One region of the Micromonospora sp. PTRAS2 genome, then DNA from elsewhere that is predicted to be linked to it. Evidence: riboswitches for the same ligand, from Rfam matches in the RefSeq annotation. Region 1 holds a riboswitch; the other holds the start of a gene.
What was found. A riboswitch is a leader RNA that binds a small molecule or an ion and turns the genes downstream of it on or off. The one in region 1 is predicted to bind cobalamin.
Positions count from the first base shown of each region.

Region 1 (5,842 bases):
GCCCGCACCGGCGGCCAGTCCATCGACCGGGCGAAGGCCATCCAGGGCGGCCGCAAGGAGATCGACGAGGCGGCGGCCAGGGCGGCGGTGACGAGTTACCTCGCCGCCGCCGGTGCCACCGGCCACAGCGTCGAGTTCCCCGTCGTCGACGGGGAGAAGCTCATCCGCGTCCAGGTCACCGTCACCTACGACCGCTACCTGCTCGGCTTCTTCGGCTTCGGTGCCGCCGTCACCGTCTCCGGCGAGGCAACCGCACGCGCCCTCACCGAGGGCCCCTAGGAAGGGAAGGCACGCCATGGCCGCACCGGGTCGCTCCGCCGCACGGCGGGTCGGGCAGGTACTCACCGGGTTCGGCGCGCTGGTCGTGCTGATCGCCGTACTCGTCGGGGGGCCGGTGGCGTTGCTCGCGTTCGCCGGGAACCCGCTGCCCGACCACCTGCCCAGCCTCGCCGAGATCGGTGCCACGCTCACCAGCCGGGACGACGGTCAGCTCTTCCTGCGGGCGCTGGCCCTGGTCGGCTGGTTCGGCTGGGCCACGTTCGCCTTCTCCGTGCTCGTGGAGCTGGGCGCGCAGACGCTACGCCGACCGGCACCCCGGCTGCCCGGGATGAGCCGGCAGCAGCGCGCCGCCGCGGCGCTGGTCGGCTCGGTGGCCTTGATCATCGCGGCGAGCCCGGCCGCCGCCAGCGCGGCCACCGTGCTGTCCGGCCCGTATCCCGCCGCCGCACCCGCCGCCGTCGCCGGGGCACCGGTGGCCCGCCCGGTCGCCGCGCTGCCGGTGGTCGACGCCCGGGCAACGATGCCGACGGCCGCCACGGCGGCCGACCTTCGGCAGGAGGCGGAACCGACGGTGTACCGGGTCGCCAAGGGCGACTACCTGGGCGAGGTCGCCGAGCGCTATCTCGACGACTTCGACCGCTACCGGGACGTGGCGAAGCTGAACCGGCTGGGCGACCCCGACCGCATCCGCCCCGGGCAGCTGATCACGCTGCCCGACGGCGTCCACGACACCGGGGCCCGCAGGCACGCGACCGGGAAGCTGGTGGTCCGGCCCACGACGCCCACCCCCGGCGGTACGGTCACCCCCCGGCCGCCGTCGGCACCCGCCACCCCGCCCGCCGCCGACGCGCCGGCCGCACCAGGTGCGGCCCAGCCCTCGCCCACGCCGCCCTCGCCCACCTCGCCACGGGCCACCCGCCCCGCCCCCGGCCCCTCCGCCGCCCAGCCGCCGGCCGGCTCGTCGTCGGCGGGCTCGTCGCACGGCACCCAGCAGGTCGCCCAGCCGCCCTCAGGGCCGCAGCCCGCGATGGCCGCCGGAGCGTCCCGGGCGGGGGCGGGCGACCAGATGAACCGGCCCCTCGCCGTCTCCGCGGTACTCGCCGTCGCCAGCATCGTCGGAGCGCAGATCGGGGCCGTCCTCGGGCTACGCCGCCGGCCGGCGGTCGCCAGGGCCACCAGCAGCGCACGGGCCCTCGTCACCGGCCGGCACCGCCGGGACTGACCCCCGAGCCGAGGCACGGCACCGAGCCGGGCGGGGTCAAGCCGGGCCGGGCCGAGCCGGGCGGGGCCGAGCCGGGCCGGGCCGAGCCGGGCCGGGCCGGGCCGAGCGGGGCCGAGCCGAGCCGGGCGGGGCCGGGCGGGGCGAATGATCGACTTCATGTCGCCGACATGGGGGCATCCGGCGTGCGGGAAACCGCCATGTCGCCGACATGGCGGCCGGGCCCGCAGGTCTGGCCTGGGCCGGCCGGGCCTCAGGGCAGCCTCGCCTCCAGGACCCCGTCGACCACCCGGGTCGGCAGGATCTGCTGGTCGTTCCCGGACGGCCCGTGCATGACCTCGCCTCCGTTGAGCCGGAACGCGCTCCCGTGCCACGGGCAGACGACGCAGGCATGTCCGTCGATCTCGGTGACCTCGCCCTCGCCGAGCGGGCCGCTCTGGTGCGGGCAGCGCTCCAGCATCACCGTGACCTCGTCGCCGTGCCGGTAGAGGATCACCGAGACGTCGTCCACCTCGCGGGTGACCAGCTTCCGCTGGGGCAGGTTGGCCATGTCCGCCAGCGGGTGCCAGCCCTCGCCGATCCGGTGCAGTTCGGAGATGCTCTGGTTGACCTGCGCCCCCTGCTTGTACGCGAGGTGCCCGCCGAGGTACGCCCCCGCGCTCGCCGCGCCCAGCCCGAGGTAGGCCAGCGCCCGCCCCGTCCCGTGCCGCCCGCGCAGCCGGGCCGCCAGCGAGCCCGCGTACAGGGTCAGGCCGACGGCGTTGGCGGCGGCGTGCACCAGCCCGACGCGGCGCTGCTCCCGGGAGAGGGCCGCCCAGTCGTTCAGGCCGGCGATCGCCGCCGGGACGGCGCTGACGGTGCCCAGCCCCACCAGGGCGGTGGCCGCCCGGCGCTGGCCGGGCATCAGGTCGAGTACGGCCGCGCTGATCCAGGAGCCGACCGGCACCTGCACCAGCGCCGGGTGCAGCGGATGGCCGATGAAGACGCCGTGCAGCAGGTCGCGGACCCGCTGCGGGCGCAGAGTGGCCTGGACGCCGCGCTGCAGCCGGTCGCCGGCCTGGTCCAGGGCCGAAGCCTGTTCGAGTTTCGTCAAGAGTGCCCGCATTCCGTCCGACTTCCCGGCAGAAGCGGTCGCAAACCGGGCAGCCGTGCCGGGTGTCCGGCGTACGCACGGGTCGCGCGTACGCCGGACGCGGGACCCCGGCTACCGGCAGATGAACTGGGTGGTGCCGCTGTACTGGGTCGTGCTGCCGTCGAAGTAGCTGTAGCTGGCCCGCACCGGGTGGCCGAGGTTGCTGGCCGGGCAGGTGGCGAAGAGGGTCGACCCGGCGGTCGTGAAGGTGCCGACGCTGCCGGAGTACCAGGTGATGCTCCAGGTCGTCGTGCCGGCGCTGCTGGCGTCGCAGTAGAACTGAGACGCCATGGACTCGCAGAAGGGTGCCGGGGCGGCGGCGAGGGCCGGGGTGGCACCGGCGGCGAGGCCCAGGGCGGCGAGGGCGGACGCGGCCAGGACCTTGACGGTGGTACGCATGGAACTCCTCCCAACGTAGCTAAGTGATGACTCAGCGCCACGCCAGCCTAGCCACCGCATAGACGTACCTGAATTAGCCGTTTGGTCGGTCGGTCACCCGTTGCGGCCAGCGGTCGTGGTGCACCGCCTCGGCGAGGGGCCGGCGTCGCCGCCACCCGTGCCGCTCCAGGTCGGGCACGGCCTCCAGGTGCGTGACCGGCCCGACGCAGAGCCAGGCCACCGGCCGGATGCCGGCCGGCACGCCCAGCAGCTCGGCGAGGAACGGCTCCCGGTAGAAGGAGACCCACCCGACGCCCAGCCCCTCGGCGGTGGCGGCGAGCCAGAGGTTCTGGATGGCCAGGCAGACCGAGTAGAGGCCGGCGTCGGCGATGGCGTGCCGCCCGAGCACGGCCGGGCCGCCGCGCTCCGGGTCGTACGTGACGACGACCGCCAGCGTCGACTCCAGCACCCCGTCGATCTTGATACGCGCGAACCGCTCGGCCGCCGCGCCGTCCAGGGTGGCGGCGAACGTGGCCCGCTCGGCCTGCACGTGCCGGTGGAACCGGCGGCGGACGGCGGCGTCCCGGACCAGGACGAAGTCCCACGGCTGCGAGTACCCGACGCTGGGCGCGGCGTGCGCGGCGTCGAGGATCCGGTGCAGGGTGTCGGCCGGCACCGGCTCCCCGGTGAACTGGGCCCGGACGTCCCGGCGGCGGTGGATGGCGTCGTAGAGTTCCACAGGCAGGCTCCCGCTGCGCTCGGCCCACCCAGCGGGTGGGCGGTCGACGCGAGGCCGGTCTTCGGACTCCCGGATCGACGCCTGCCCGTCCGCCTTCCCAGCCGCACGGCCAGTGGCTGCGCTCCTCGCGCGTGGACGGTGGCTCCCCGGTCACCGCGGCGGGCCCGTGCCGGATTCACACCGGCTTCCCGATTCTCCCCGCACCCGCGGGGCACCTCGCATGATCGTGCCGCCGGCGATGCTAACCCGTGTCAGCGGTGCAGCGTCCGGCCGGGCAGTTCCCCGTACGTGGTGAGGTAACGGGCGGCGAAGCGGCGCGGGTCGGCGAATCCCCAGCGCGCGGCGGTCGCGGCCACGGAGGTGCCGTCGCCGGGCGTGGCCCGGGACAGTTCCTGGCGGGCCAGGTCGAGTCGCACCCGACGCAGGTAGGCCAGGGGGGTCATGCCGAGCTGACTGCGGAACGCGAGCTGCACGGCGCGGGGGGTGGCGCCGGCGGCGCGGGCGATGTCGACGAGGCCGATGTCGGTCCCGGCGGCGGACTCGATGAAGGCGATCGCCCGGCGCAGGGTCCCCGCGTGGGCGTCGGCCCGGTCGCACGGCCGGTCCTCCCGGAGGGCGTTGCTGGGAAACGCGGCGAGCGTCGCCGCGGCGAGCAGGCGGCCGAGGCCACCGAGGACGAGCGGGGACGCGCCCGGCGCGCCGCCGGCGGCCATGACGGACTCCGCGTACCGGACGGTCTGCCGCCACCGCCACTCCGCCTCGGCGCGGATCGGCCGGAAGCTGACGAACCGCAGGGGTGCCAGCGGCCGGTCCGGATCGGCGCGGGCGACCTGGTCGATCAGCGAGAGGTCCAGCAGGACGCAGGTCACGTCCAGGTCGCTGGACCACGAGGAGCCGGGCAGGTCGGGCTGGTACAGCACGGCGACCTCGCCGGGCCCGACCATCTCGTCGACACCGTCGCAGCGGCGCCCGAAGCACCCCCGGCGGGGGGCGGCGAGCAGGACGTACCCGAGGGGTTCCGCCTGCACCCGCAGGTCGAGGGCGATGCTGACGTCGTCGATGCAGAACGCACCGGCGTTCCACCGGTCGTGGCGGAGCGGAAGCCCGGTCGGCACGGCGGCCAGCCGCACGCTGCGTCCGTACGCGGTCTCGTAGACGTGCGCCGCCTCCGCCGGGTCGCTGGTCGAGAACCGGGTGAGCGTGGGCGGGCCGTGATTACCCGAAGTCACCAATTCACCCCCCTGGGTCACGAGGGAGCCTAGCTACCCGCGCGGGCGGACAGTGCAACGGCACGCCGGAGCGCCACCTCCCAGGCCCGAGGGATTCTCGCCGCCGGTCAGCTCCGCAGGGTCTGGCTGGGCGGCCGCCCGTAGGCCCGGCGGTACTCGGTGGCGAACCGGCCCAGGTGAGCGAAGCCCCACCGGGCGGCGACGGCGGCCACGGTGAGGCCCGCGCCGGGCTCGGCGGCCTGGAGTTCGGTGTGCACCCGTTCCAGGCGTACCCGTCGCAGATAGCGCGTCGGGGTGGTGTCGAGGTGCTTGCGGAATGCCTGCTGGAGCGCCCGCGCGCCCAGCCCGGCCGCGACCGCCACGTCGGTCACGGTCAGGGCCTGGTCCGCGTACTGCTCGATGTAGGCGACCGCACGACGGACCGCGGCCGGCGCGACGCCCCCCGCGCCGCGCGTCGGCGCCTCGGTCATCGTCGTGTTGGGAAACGTGGCCAGCGCGACGGCCACCAGCAGGCCCGTCGCCTCCGCCTGCACCAGCGCGTTGGACCCGAACGCGGCGCCCGGCAGCGCCACCTGGGTGAGATAGCGCGTGGTGTTGCGCCAGAGCTGGGCGGCGGACGGGGACACCGGCGACAGCCCCTGGAACCGCAGGTCGACCGGCGCGAGGCCGCACCGCTCCTGCGCCACCCGCCGCACGTCGGCCAGGGGAAGCTCCACGGCGAGGACCTCCATGTCGCGGTGCAGGATCGCCCTGGTCCGCCCAGGCGGCACCAGCAGCAGGTCACCCGCGCCGGCCATCACCTCCCCGGCCCCGACGTCGACCCCCCAGCCGCCGGAGAGCACCTCCGCCACCCCGACGACGTCCCG
Region 1 is NZ_JBSWBU010000001.1:662,972-668,813, forward strand. Features, by position in the region: gene ACVMYR_RS03170 (hypothetical protein) at 1-279, shown strand, start outside; gene ACVMYR_RS03175 (LysM peptidoglycan-binding domain-containing protein) at 296-1,501, shown strand; gene ACVMYR_RS03180 (Rieske 2Fe-2S domain-containing protein) at 1,752-2,603, opposite strand; gene ACVMYR_RS03185 (hypothetical protein) at 2,703-3,029, opposite strand; gene bluB (5,6-dimethylbenzimidazole synthase) at 3,103-3,747, opposite strand; cobalamin riboswitch at 3,783-3,981, opposite strand; gene ACVMYR_RS03195 (AraC family transcriptional regulator) at 3,999-4,976, opposite strand; gene ACVMYR_RS03200 (AraC family transcriptional regulator) at 5,084-5,842, opposite strand, start outside.

Region 2 (5,842 bases), on a different contig from region 1:
CGGCGACTGTCGTGATCAGGCTCATCGGGGCCTCCGATCGACATGCGTTCACGTCCGGACGGTGTGGCGCGGCGTGACCGCGCCTGAACCGACCGTACGGCCCGCCAGCCCGGACCGCAGGACGAGCTGCGCTATTCATCGACGTACTCCCATGTAACGATATTGACATCAGATGTCATACGAATTACGTTGGCGATGCTCCCGTCACCTCCGCCAGGCGGGGGAGCGCACGTGCCGCAGCAGCCCTGCCTGCACCCGGACGGCCCGGTTCTTCAACCCGCATTCCCGAGAGATGGGGAGGACAATGCGAAAGCTAGCCGCTGCCCTCACGGCGCTGGTCACCGCCGCCGCGCTCGTGCTGATCGGGCCGCCGGGACCGGCGTCCGCCGCCCCCTACGTTCCGCAGGGGTCCAACCGGTCCGTGCTCAACTTCAACACCAACTGGCTGTTCTCCGGTGACGTGCCCGGCGGGGCCGGGCAGGCCGTGGGGCTCGACGAGAGCGGCTTCGTCCCCGTGACCCTGCCCTACTTCCGGACCCATCCGCACAAGGGCTTCCCCAAGGGCGACTTCGAGGTGCCCGCCTCGTGGTACCGCCGCCACTTCACGCTGCCCACCCAGTACGCCGGCCGCCGGATCGCGGTCGAGTTCCAGGGCGTCGCGAAGGTCGCCGACGTCTACGTCAACGGCACCTTCGTCGGCCAGCACAAGGGCGCCTACACGTCCTTCACGTACGACGTCACGCCGTACCTCAACATCGGCGGCGCCGACAACGTGATCGCGGTGAAGGTCGACTCCATGACCCGCAACGACATCCCGCCGGAGGGCGGCGCGATCGACTACTACGTCTGGGGCGGGATCGTCCGCGACGTCAACATGATCGTCGCCGACCCGGTGCACGTGGACTGGACGTACCTCACCACGCCGAACACCAACACGGTGAACGCGCGGACCCGGGTGCGCAACGACAGCGCACAGTCCCGGTCGGTCACCGTCGTCACCCAGGTCGTCGACGCCACCAACAACGTCGTGGCCACCGGCACGGCCACCCAGACCATCGGCGCGCAGTCGGCCGTCGAGTTCGCCTACAACACCAGCACGATCGCCAACCCCACCGCCTGGCACCCGGACCGCCCGTACCTCTACACCGTCTACACGCAGGTGCGCGACGGCTCCACCTACGTGGACGAGCACAAGACCCGGATCGGCATCCGGAGCATCCAGTTCAACAAGAGCGACGGCAAGTTCTACATCAACGGCCAGGCGCTGAAGCTGCGCGGGCTCAACCGGCACGAGTCCTACCCCTACATCGGCCGGGCCGCGCCCAACCGGCTCCAGGCCAAGGACGCCGACATCATCAAGTACGAACTCGGCGCGAACATCGTGCGGACCTCGCACTACCCGCAGGACCCGGAGTTCCTCGACCGCGCCGACGAGATCGGTCTGCTGGTGATGGAGGAGATCCCCGGCTGGCAGCACATCGGCAACACCGCGTGGCAGGACATCGCGGTGGAGAACGTCCGCGAGATGGTGATGCGCGACCGCAACCACCCGTCGGTCGTGCTGTGGGGGGTGCGGATCAACGAGTCCGGCGACAACCACAACTTCTACACCCGCACCAACAACCTGGCCCGGCAGCTCGACCCGTCGCGTCCCACCGGCGGCGTGCGCAACTTCAAGGGCAGCGAGCTGCTGGAGGACGTCTACACCTACAACGACTTCTCCGGCACCGCGGAAGCGCCGACCGTGCTGCCGTGGCTGGTCACCGAGGCGGTCGGGCACACCTCCCCGCACAAGTCGTGGGACCCGGAGCAGACGCAGGTCAACACGATGCGGGTGCACCTGAACGTGCAGAACACCGCCGCCGGCAGGTCGAACATGGCCGGCGCGCTGGGCTGGGCGGCCTTCGACTACAACACCACGTTCGTGACCCCGCCGTCCTGCCAGGACTACACCTGCTACCACGGCGTCTCGGACATCTTCCGGATCCCGAAGATCGCCGCCGCCGCGTACGCCTCGCAGCGCGACCCGGCGCTGTACGGGCCGTACGTGTCGATCGCCAGCCAGTGGACGCCCGGCGTCTCCAGCGGCACCGTCTACGTCGGCGGCAACTGCCAGCAGGTCGAGCTGTTCGTCAACGGCGCGTCCCGCGGGCGCATCAACCCCAACGCGTACACGAGCCTGCCGCACCCGATGTTCCAGTTCACCGGGATCACCGTGAGCAGCGGGCAACTGCGGGCCGACTGCTGGATCGGCGGGCAGGTCGTGGCCACCGACACCCGGCACACCCCGGGCGCGGCGACCCGGCTGACGCTGACGGCCGACGACTCCGCGATCAAGGCCGACGGCGGGGACATGACCCGCGTCGTGGTCAAGGCCCTCGACAGCAACAACCAGGTGGTACCCACCAACAGCGCCCCCGTGTCGTTCACCGTCACCGGGCCCGGGGCGGTCGTGGGGGAGAGCCCGCTGGCCCTGGAGGCCGGCACCGGCGCGGTGTATCTCAAGAGCGCGCTGGGCCAGACCGGCGCGGTGACGCTGACGGCGTCGGCGCCGGGCCTGACGTCGGCGAACGTCACCGTGAACACGACCGCGTTCACCGACCCGATCGTGCCGACCAGCGGCGCGTACACGTTCGGCTTCCCGGTCGACGTCAACGACCGGCAGAGCTTCACCTACGCGGGGAGCTGGCAGGCCGTCGGGGACAACCAGACCTTCAGCAAGGACTACACCCGCAGCGGCACGGCCGGTGACACGGCCACCCTCACCGTCACCGGCAACCGCGTGGTGCTGTTCGGGGTGCAGGACCCGTCGCACGGCTCGGCCGCCGTCTCGGTCGACGGCGGCCCGGAGCAGACGGTCAGCTTCCAGGCGTCCGCCCGTCGCGGCAACGTGGCGCTCTTCAACAGCGGCACCCTCACCCAGGGGCAGCACGTCGTGCGGGTGCGGGTCGTCGGCAACGGCTCCGTCGCGCTGGACCGGGCGACCGTCGTGTCGGCCGCGCCGGCCGTGGTGGCGCCGCCCCCGGCGAACGGCGGCAACGGCCAGCAGGGCACCATCGTCGGCACCCAGTCCAACCGCTGCGTGGACGTGCCGAACTCGACGACGACCAACGGCACCCAGGTGCAGCTCTTCGACTGCGGCGGCGGCAGCAACCAGCGGTGGACCTACACGTCGAGCCGCCAGCTCCAGGTGTACGGCAACAAGTGCCTGGACGCCTACGGCCAGGGCACCAGCAACGGCACCACGGTCGTGATCTGGGACTGCAACGGCGGCAGCAACCAGCAGTGGAACGTCAACGCCAACGGCAGCATCACGGGCGTCGCGTCGGGGCTCTGCCTGGACGCCAGCGGCGCCGCCACCGCCAACGGCACGAAGATCGTCCTGTGGTCGTGCAACGGCGGCGCGAACCAGCAGTGGAGCCTGAAGACCTCCTAGCCGGCCGCAAACCCGGATCCGGGCCAGCCCGCGCACCTGCGGGCTGGCCCGTCGTCCGGCGGGTGGCCCGTGGTCGCCACTCACCTGGCGTGAGGGGAAAGTCACGCTGCGAGGCGACTCGCCCGACACATCATCTGGTGTTGCCATCTTCGCCTTGCGCCCATATATGGTGTCACCCGTAGCTGGTTCGGCCATCGGTCCACGGTGGTCGAGGCAAGAGGGAACCCGGTGTGATTCCGGGGCTGCCCCGCAGCGGTGAGTGGGAACGACCGCCGTCAACGAAGCACTGGGCCCGGCGGGGCCTGGGAAGCGACGGTCAGTAGGCACCGAGCACGACGCCCGCGAGTCCGAAGACCTGCCAGCGTGCCGCACGCGACGCGTGCGGCGGTCGAAGGCCGCGTGGGACGGCCGACGCCATCAGCCGGCAGCGGCGGCGGGTTGTGCCGTCGCGGGTGTCCGGCGGCGTCCTCCCGCGCGCCCTCGACCTCGGGGACGGGCTTGAGGAGGGCGAACATGAGCGCGACGCGCGAGCAGGCGGGGCCGGGGCAACGCCGGCACGTCATGCAGGTCCGTAAGCGGGACGGCGACACCGAGCCGGTGGACGTCAACAAGATCGTCGAAGCGGTGCAGCGCTGGGTCGCCGACCTGGACGAGGTCGACCCGCTGCGGGTGGCGACGAAGACGATCAGCGGCCTGTACGACGGGGCGACCACGGCCGAGCTGGACAAGCTGTCGATCCAGACGGCGGCGGAGCTGATCGGCGAGGAACCGCAGTACTCGAAGCTGGCGGCGCGGCTGCTGGCCGCGTACGTGGCCGAGGAGGTCCGCGGGCAGCAGGTGGAAAGCTTCAGCCAGTCCATCCGGTACGCCCACGGCCTGGGCCTGATCGGCGACGGCACGGCCGCCTTCGTGGCCGCCCACGCCCGCGAGCTGGACGACGCCGTCGACCCGGCCGGGGACCTGCGGTTCGAGTACTTCGGCCTGCGCACGGTCGCCGACCGTTACCTGCTGCGGCACCCGCAGACCCGGCTCGTGGTGGAGACGCCGCAGTACTGGCTGCTGCGGGTGGCCTGCGGGCTGTCGCAGACGGCGGGGGAGGCGGTCGACTTCTACCGCCTGATGTCCACCCTGGCGTACCTGCCCAGCTCGCCGACGCTGTTCAACTCCGGCACCCGGCACACCCAGATGTCGTCGTGCTTCCTGGTCGACTCGCCGCGCGACGAACTCGACTCCATCTACGAGCGCTACCACCAGGTGGCGAAGCTGTCGAAGTTCTCCGGCGGCATCGGCATCTCCTGGTCGCGGGTGCGCGGCCGGGGCGCGTTGATCCGGGGCACCAACGGGCGCTCGAACGGGATCGTGCCGTTTCTCAAGACGCTCGACGCCGGGGTGGCGGCGGTCAACCAGGGCGGCCGGCGCAAGGGCGCGGCCTGCGTCTACCTGGAGCCGTGGCACCCGGACATCGAGGAGTTCCTGGAGCTGCGGGACAACACCGGCGAGGAGTCCCGGCGCACCCACAACCTGAACCTGGCCAACTGGATCCCGGACGAGTTCATGCGCCGGGTCGAGGCCGACGGCGACTGGTCGCTGATCGACCCGTCCGACGCCCCCGAGCTGCCCGACCTGTACGGCGAGGCGTTCGACTCCGCGTACCGGGCGGCGGAGAAGAAGGCCGTCGGCACGGTCCGGGCCCGCGACCTGTACGGGCGGATGATGCGCACGCTCGCGCAGACCGGCAACGGGTGGATGACGTTCAAGGACGCGTCCAACCGGCTGTCCAACCAGACCGGCGAGCCGGGCAACGTGATCCACCTGTCGAACCTGTGCACCGAGATCCTGGAGGTCAACGACGACGCCGAGACGGCGGTGTGCAACCTCGGCTCGGTCAACCTGGGCGCGCACGTGGGTGCCGACGGCGTCGACTGGGACCGGCTGCGCGCGACCGTCCGCACGGCGGTGGTGTTCCTCGACCGGGTGATCGACATCAACTACTACCCGGCCGAGCAGGCGGCGGCGTCTAACCCGCGCTGGCGGCCGGTCGGGCTCGGGCTGATGGGCTTGCAGGACGCGCTGTTCACCCTGCGCCTGCCGTTCGACTCGCCCGAGGCCCGCGAGCTGTCGACCCGGGTGCAGGAGGAGATCTTCCTGACCGCGCTGGAGACCTCCGCCGGGCTCGCCGAGCGGTTCGGCCCGCACCCGGCGTACGCCCAGACCCGGGCCGCCAAGGGCGAGCTGCACCCGGACCTGTGGGGAGCGCGGGTCACGCAGCCGTCGCGGTGGGCCGCGCTGCGCGCGCGGATCGCCGCGCACGGCCTGCGCAACTCGCTGCTGGTCGCGATCGCGCCGACCGCCACCATCGCCTCGATCGCCGGCTGCTACGAGTGCATCGAGCCCCAGGTGTCCAAC
Region 2 is NZ_JBSWBU010000008.1:108,040-113,881, forward strand. Features, by position in the region: gene ACVMYR_RS23450 (hypothetical protein) at 1-25, opposite strand, end outside; gene ACVMYR_RS23455 (glycoside hydrolase family 2 TIM barrel-domain containing protein) at 305-3,436, shown strand; cobalamin riboswitch at 3,603-3,813, shown strand; gene ACVMYR_RS23460 (ribonucleoside-diphosphate reductase subunit alpha) at 3,950-5,842, shown strand, end outside.
Region 2: linked by a shared signal. The riboswitch ahead of ACVMYR_RS23460 (ribonucleoside-diphosphate reductase subunit alpha) and the one ahead of bluB (5,6-dimethylbenzimidazole synthase) in region 1 are both predicted to bind cobalamin.